DNA from 3 places in the Marinobacter sp. V032 genome. Region 3 is predicted to be linked to each of the others. Evidence: predicted binding sites of a transcription regulator. Region 3 holds the regulator's gene; each other region holds the start of a gene.
What was found. Region 3 encodes sigma-54, which starts transcription at its own class of promoters, with help from an activator protein. Its sites were predicted from a motif close to ANTGGCATNNANNTTGCTNT; they were not measured.

Region 1 (2,271 bases), on a different contig from region 3:
CACCTCAAGCCCAACGATATCGACCGTGGCGACATCATCCCAACCCAGCTCTCTATTTTCAGAAGGCCCGGGCAATGCATGGGGTGCGCCTTCGCCACCGTGAGGTCCCGCTGCCGGCGATGCTGTGCGGGGTACACCGGTTCCGCCGCGGGCCGGGAATACGCTGTCGTCTTCTTCGGTCTGGGCCTGCTTCTTCCAGATCAGGTATGCCGTACCAGCGGAAAGAAAACCCAGGCCGAGAAACGCAATGTGCGGCATACCCGGAATGACACCCAGAATAATAAGGATGGCAGCGGCAATAGCCAAAGCCCGAGGTGCTGTGAACATCTGGGACAGGATCTGCTGACCCATGTCCTGACTGGAGGTGACGCGCGTCACCATGATGGCAGCTGCAGTCGACAGCAACAGCGACGGAATCTGGGCGACCAGACCGTCACCAATGGTCAGAAGTGCATAATTGCGCATGGCGTCAGCGAACGACAGATCGTGTTGCATCATGCCAATGGCGACACCACCTACAAGGTTGATCGCCAGAATCAGCAGGCCTGCAACTGCGTCACCTTTTACGAACTTGCTGGCACCGTCCATTGAACCGTAGAAGTCAGCTTCCTGCGCGATCTCGGACCGGCGGGCCTTTGCGTCGTCCTGATTAATCAGGCCGGCGTTCAGGTCAGCGTCGATAGCCATCTGCTTGCCGGGCATGGCATCCAGGGTAAATCGGGCGCTCACTTCCGACACCCGGCCAGCGCCTTTGGTGACAACCATGAAGTTGATGATCATCAGGATCGCAAACACCACGATACCGACCGCATAGTTGCCGCCGATGAGCACTTCACCAAAGGACTCGATCACCTTACCGGCAGAAGCGCCGCCTTCATGGCCGTGCAGCAGAACAATTCGCGTAGAGGCAACGTTCAACGCCAGACGCAGCAACGTGGCTACCAGCAGAACCGTCGGAAAGGCCGCAAATTCCATTGGGCGCAGTGCATACACACCAACCAGCAGAATGACGATAGACAGGGTGATATTGAAGGTAAACAGCACGTCCAGCAGGAAGACCGGCATCGGCAGAATCATCATGCCGAGCAGCGCCATCAGCAGTATCGGAATACCGAGACTGCCGTTCGCCATAGATTTGACGTTATTCAGGACGAGCGCTCTGTCCATTCCCTGTTTATCTCCGGTTACAACGATTGCCAGCGTTTGGTCTGTCGTTTTTTTGACGACATACCTGCATACCGACAGGTGATTGCACGATCCATACCAACGCGAGCGAACCTTCGGAAAACCGGCCGCTGACGAAACCATCACAAGTGCGGTATCCTTGACGCCAATTCGAGTCATAACGCCATCTGATTGCCATCAGCAGGTGTCATGACCAGACATCCCCACGTACTCCTGAACATAAGGTGAGCCATGCCCGTCCATGAGGTTCAACACCCCCTGATCCGCCATAAACTTGGCCTGATGCGCCGCGCCGACATCAGCACCAAAAACTTTCGCGAGTTGGCTCAGGAGGTCGGCGCCCTGCTGACCTATGAGGCCACCAAAGACTTTGAGCTTGAAAAAGAAACGATTGAAGGCTGGGCCGGACCGGTAGAAGTCGAACGCCTGCGCGGTAAAAAGGTCACCATCGTACCGATCCTGCGGGCGGGCATGGGCATGCTGGATGGCGTACTGTCACTGATTCCCGGAGCACGCGTCAGTGTGGTCGGCCAGGTGCGTAACGAAGAAACCCTTGAAGCCAGCACCTATCTGGAAAAGCTGGTGGGCGAACTGGATCAGCGGATGGCGGTCATTATCGACCCCATGCTGGCAACGGGCGGTTCACTGATTTCAACAATCGACCTACTCAAAAAGGCCGGCAGCACTGAAATCCGGGCGCTGATCCTTGTCGCCGCACCGGAAGGTGTAGCCAAAGTGCTGGAAGCCCATCCTGATGTGTCCATCTATACCGCTTCGGTCGATCAGCGGCTTAATGAAAAGGGATACATTCTTCCGGGTCTCGGCGATGCCGGTGACAAGATCTTCGGCACCAAACAAAAGGACAGCTAAGCATGCAGCAAACTTCCAACGAACCCGTATGGCGAGAGGCACTTGCCGGATCCCAGATGTTGCTGGTTGCGTTTGGCGCATTGGTGCTGATGCCCCTTATCACCGGTATGGACCCCAACGTGGCTTTGTTCACCGCCGGTGTCGGCACCCTGCTCTTCCAACTGATTACCGGCGGTCAGATTCCGATTTTCCTCGCCTCGTCGTTCGCCTTTATCG
Region 2 (2,271 bases), 1.8 Mb from region 3:
GCTTCGCCCGCCACCGAGCGCACACTCGCTACTTCCAACGCAGCTGCATCCGTGAGCGGCGGGAGAATGCCGGGCATTCGACTGGCCAGCATGCTCTTGCCTGTACCCGGAGGCCCGAACAACATCAGGTTGTGGCTACCAGCCGCTGCTATTTCCAGTGCCCGCTTGGGTACATGCTGACCACGCACATCCCGCAGGTCGGGGTAATCCGTGGGCAATGGCGCATCTTCGCAGCGTTCCAGCGGGGCCAGCTTTTCATTGCCACACAGGTGCGCGACGACCTTCAGCAAGTGCCCTGTGGCCAGCACATCATCGCCGGCCGCCAGCGAGGCCTCTTCAGCATTGTCTTCGGGAATCAGCAGTTGTCGCCCTGCCCGCCGCGCGGCCATTACTGCGGGCAACACACCCCTGACCGGACGCAGCGCACCATCAAGTGCCAGTTCGCCGACACACTCAAGTGTCGCCAACGGTTCGGCAGGAATTTGGCCGGAAGCCGCAAGAATGCCCAGTGCGATCGGCAGATCAAAACGCCCTCCTTCCTTGGGCAGGTCTGCCGGTGCCAGATTAATAGTGATCCGACGGGTTGGAAATTCGAAGCCGGCATTCATCAGTGCGCTGCGGACACGGTCTTTGCTTTCGCGAACAGCGGTTTCAGGCAAGCCGACAATTGAGAGGGAGGGCAATCCGTTCGAGAGGTGTATTTCCACCGTCACCGGCGGAGCGGAAACGCCAAGGCGCGCCCGGGTATGGACAATAGCTAGCATACAGACCTTCCATGGTTTCATTTCAGGATCGCCAGCCCATCGTCAACTGCGTTGGCCGGCAAGCCGGGCACCGCGTCCTGCAGCACCCACTATAGATTCATTTACATCCCGGCAGGGCTTACCCCGCCCCTGCCATTACTTGATGCGAGCTTCCAGCTCAGCGACCTGCTTCTCCAACGCTTCAACTTTTTCACGGGTGCGCATCAACACAGCCTGTTGTGCATCGAATTCGTCGCGGGTTACCAGATCCAGTCTGGCCAGCACTGACATGACGGTCGCACGCGCTTGCTGCTCAAAATCATCTTTCGCTGCGCGCGCCATATCCGGCACAAATTGGCTAAACTGTCCCTGCAATTGTGACAAAAAGTCCTGGGGTGTTTTCAAAATGCACCTCTGTGGTTCCCAAGGTAGGTTTGGAAAAGTGTAACATAGCCGGTGTGATTGCCAGTTGGCCAATTGTGGCACACCGCAATGCACCAAATATGTGCGTCACTTTTCCGGTCGCTCTACAATGGCGCATCTGCGTGACCCATATCAGGGCCAAATGATCATATATTACTGTTTTTATAGGTTATTTTAGCGTTGGCACACACGATGCTTTAAACCACGTACGCAATCCGCACGAATGTGTGCGAGGTGGCAGCATCCCGAACTCAAACCCTGATTCATACCGAAAAAAGTTTGAGACGGCATTACCAAGGAGACAGCAATGAAACTTGTGACAGCTATCATCAAGCCGTTCAAGCTCGACGATGTCCGCGAGGCATTATCCGAGATAGGCGTTCAAGGCGTGACCGTCACTGAAGTCAAAGGCTTCGGACGGCAGAAAGGGCATACCGAGCTGTATCGGGGTGCCGAATATGTGGTGGATTTCCTGCCCAAGGTCAAGGTTGAGGTCGCCATTGGTGACAGCCTGCTCGACCAGGTGATTGAGTCTGTCACCAAGGCCGCCAACACCGGCAAGATCGGTGACGGCAAGATCTTCGTGACCGAGCTGGAGCAGGCCATTCGAATCAGAACCGGCGAGACCGGCGAAGAAGCCGTATAAGGCTCGTCTGATTCTTTAACGCCAACGCTTTAACCTATTAATCCTTGAAGAGCCTCGTGCGGAGGGCTTCCGATGGAAAGTAATATCTTTCAGTTGCAGTATGCTTTAGACACTTTTTACTTCCTCATTTGTGGTGCACTGGTCATGTGGATGGCAGCGGGCTTTGCCATGCTGGAATCCGGACTGGTACGCGCTAAAAACACCACCGAAATCCTGACCAAGAACGTTGCTCTGTTTGCGATTGCCTGCACCATGTATCTGGTGTGCGGCTACGCCATCATGTATGACGGAAACCTTTTCCTGAGTGGCATGGGCAATGTTGACGTTGCAGGCGTTCTGGGCGACTTCGCCGGCCGTGAAGACGGCTTTGAAGGCGGTTCAATCTACTCTGGCGCTTCCGACTTCTTCTTCCAGGTTGTGTTCGTTGCAACTGCTATGTCGATCGTATCGGGTGCAGTA
Region 3 (2,271 bases):
CTTGCCATCGACATAATCTTTCAGAGCGGGTGAGAGTTCGACATGGTGACCTGAGATGTTGAGTTGCATAGGCTTCTCCTGTTGTCGAGAGTGCCAGAGCGGGTTGTCCGCCTGGCAAACGGTGCTCGTCGTGTGACGAACGCTTTGAATCCTTTGCTGCCCAGTCTCACCCGGGGCAGGCGTCAATTTCAGACCAGCCGCTTCCGCTCGTTGGACGGCGGTATATGCATCGCTTCCCGATACTTGGCGACTGTGCGGCGCGCGACCTGTATGCCTTGCTCGCCGAGCAATGTGGCAATTTTACTGTCGCTGAGCGGCTTTTTTGGTGTCTCTGCCGCTACCAGTTTCTTGATCATGGCACGGATTGCAGTAGACGAACACTCTCCACCTTCATTGGTACTGACATGGCTGGAGAAAAAGTACTTCAGCTCAAATATTCCCCGCGGAGTGTGCATGTATTTCTGTGTCGTTACACGGGATATTGTGGACTCATGCATGCCCACTGCCTGGGCAATATCCGACAGAATCAGAGGCTTCATGGCCTCCTCGCCGATATCCAGAAAGCCCTGCTGATGTTCAACAATGCGCGTTGCCACCTTCAATAGCGTCTCGTTGCGACTTTGAAGACTCTTTATGAACCACTTCGCCTCCTGCAATTGATCCCGCATATAGGTGTTGTCGGCGCTGGAATCTGCTCGCTTTATTAATGCAGCATAGCCCGCATTGACACGAATGCGTGGTGCAATTTCAGGATTCAGCTCAACTCGCCAGCGATCCTTGACCTTGGTGACCACGACATCCGGCACCACATAGTCAGGCTCTACGCTGTCCAATGCATCGCCCGGACGTGGTGTAAGGGTCTGGATCAGCGCCAGCACCGCTTTGAGCTGCTCCTCCGTCAACCGGCTCCTGCGCAGCAGTTGGGCATAATCCCGATTGCCGAGCAGGTTGATGTAGTGACTGATTACAAGGCGTGCCTGTGGAAGCCACGGGGTATCCGGAGGGAGTTGACCAAGCTGGATCAGCAGGCATTCCTGCAAATCGCGAGCAAACACGCCCGGGGGATCAAAGTGCTGGAGGCGGCGCAGCACAGCCTCGACCTCATCAAGCTCGAGTGGGTCTTCGTCAGCGTCGTCGGACAGGCCGGAGTGGATGTCATCCAGAGAGGTAGTCAGGTAGCCGCGGGAATCAACCGAATCCATCAGGGCATGGGCAATAGCCTGGTCCCGCTCGCTCATGGGGGTCAGATTCAATTGCCAGAGCAGGTGATCCTGCAGTGTCTCCGCAGGGGAGTTGCGGGATTCGAAATCGGAGTCGTCATCGTCATCGCCACGCGATGCGGGGGCCGGAGCAGACTGGTAAATATCGTCCCATGCCGTGTCGACGGGCAGATCTTCGGGGATATCAGCCTGTGTTTCCTTCAGCCAGTCCGGTTCGTCCGAGGGTGCTTCCCATTCAGGATCTTCCGGCATCGTGGGCTCAGGTTGATCGGGCGTGCTGTCATCGGCGCTGTGATCGGAGTCGGTGTTATTTTCACCGCGCTCGTCGTCCTGGTTGTGTTCAGGGGAGTTGTCATCGTCTTCCGAGGTTTCCAGCATAGGATTGGATTCCAGTGCTTGCTGGATTTCCTGCTGGAGATCTAACGTCGAAAGCTGCAGCAAGCGTATGGCTTGTTGCAGTTGCGGGGTCATCGTGAGTTGTTGACCGAGCTTCAGCTGAAGCGAAGCTTTCATTACCATCGATTTATTCCCGTCACCCTTGGCTACTTGGTGTGTTCGGGCCAGGTCGCACCCGACATCATGCGGGGCCAGGAAAAAAGTGTTGCAAAGTGGCGACTTGGCAGAACAAGCAAATTCTTTGCCGAAGTTTACTGCTATGGATATGCCAATGACAATGCCTGAGCTGAAACGGTTCCGCTTTTTCGAAAATTCAGGTTCCGCCTGACCGTCGCGTGCGACGTTTTGCATCCCCTGTTGAGTTTACCCGCCCTGCAGCATTATGCGACAGCCTGACATGCTATTCATCTGCTGTGAACCCTGTGGCTCAGAGCCTGAACTCATCGCCAAGGTAGACCTCTTTAACTTGCTGATTGGAGAGGATGTCGTCGGAATGGCCGGAGGCAATAATGTGCCCACCGCTCACGATGTAGGCATTCTCACAAATATCGAGCGTTTCCCGCACGTTATGATCGGTAATCAGTACACCGATGCCTTTGTCCCGTAAATGGCGAATGATTTGTTTGATGTCGCTGACGGAGATGGGGTCAACGCC

Region 1: the regulator sigma-54 is predicted to act here: its motif matches at 1,249-1,268, upstream of flhA (flagellar biosynthesis protein FlhA).
Region 2: the regulator sigma-54 is predicted to act here: its motif matches at 1,346-1,365, upstream of glnK (P-II family nitrogen regulator).

The regions. Positions count from the first base shown of each region.
Region 1 covers NZ_JBQXYE010000004.1:62,269-64,539, forward strand. Annotated here, with positions in the region: gene flhA (flagellar biosynthesis protein FlhA) at 1-1,167, opposite strand, end outside; gene upp (uracil phosphoribosyltransferase) at 1,417-2,055, shown strand; gene ACUN9X_RS16150 (uracil-xanthine permease family protein) at 2,058-2,271, shown strand, end outside.
Region 2 covers NZ_JBQXYE010000001.1:81,349-83,619, forward strand. Annotated here, with positions in the region: gene ACUN9X_RS00385 (YifB family Mg chelatase-like AAA ATPase) at 1-764, opposite strand, end outside; gene ACUN9X_RS00390 (accessory factor UbiK family protein) at 900-1,148, opposite strand; gene glnK (P-II family nitrogen regulator) at 1,474-1,812, shown strand; gene ACUN9X_RS00400 (ammonium transporter) at 1,885-2,271, shown strand, end outside.
Region 3 covers NZ_JBQXYE010000001.1:1,883,549-1,885,819, forward strand. Annotated here, with positions in the region: gene hpf (ribosome hibernation promoting factor) at 1-69, opposite strand, end outside; gene ACUN9X_RS08655 (RNA polymerase factor sigma-54) at 189-1,739, opposite strand; gene lptB (LPS export ABC transporter ATP-binding protein) at 2,044-2,271, opposite strand, start outside.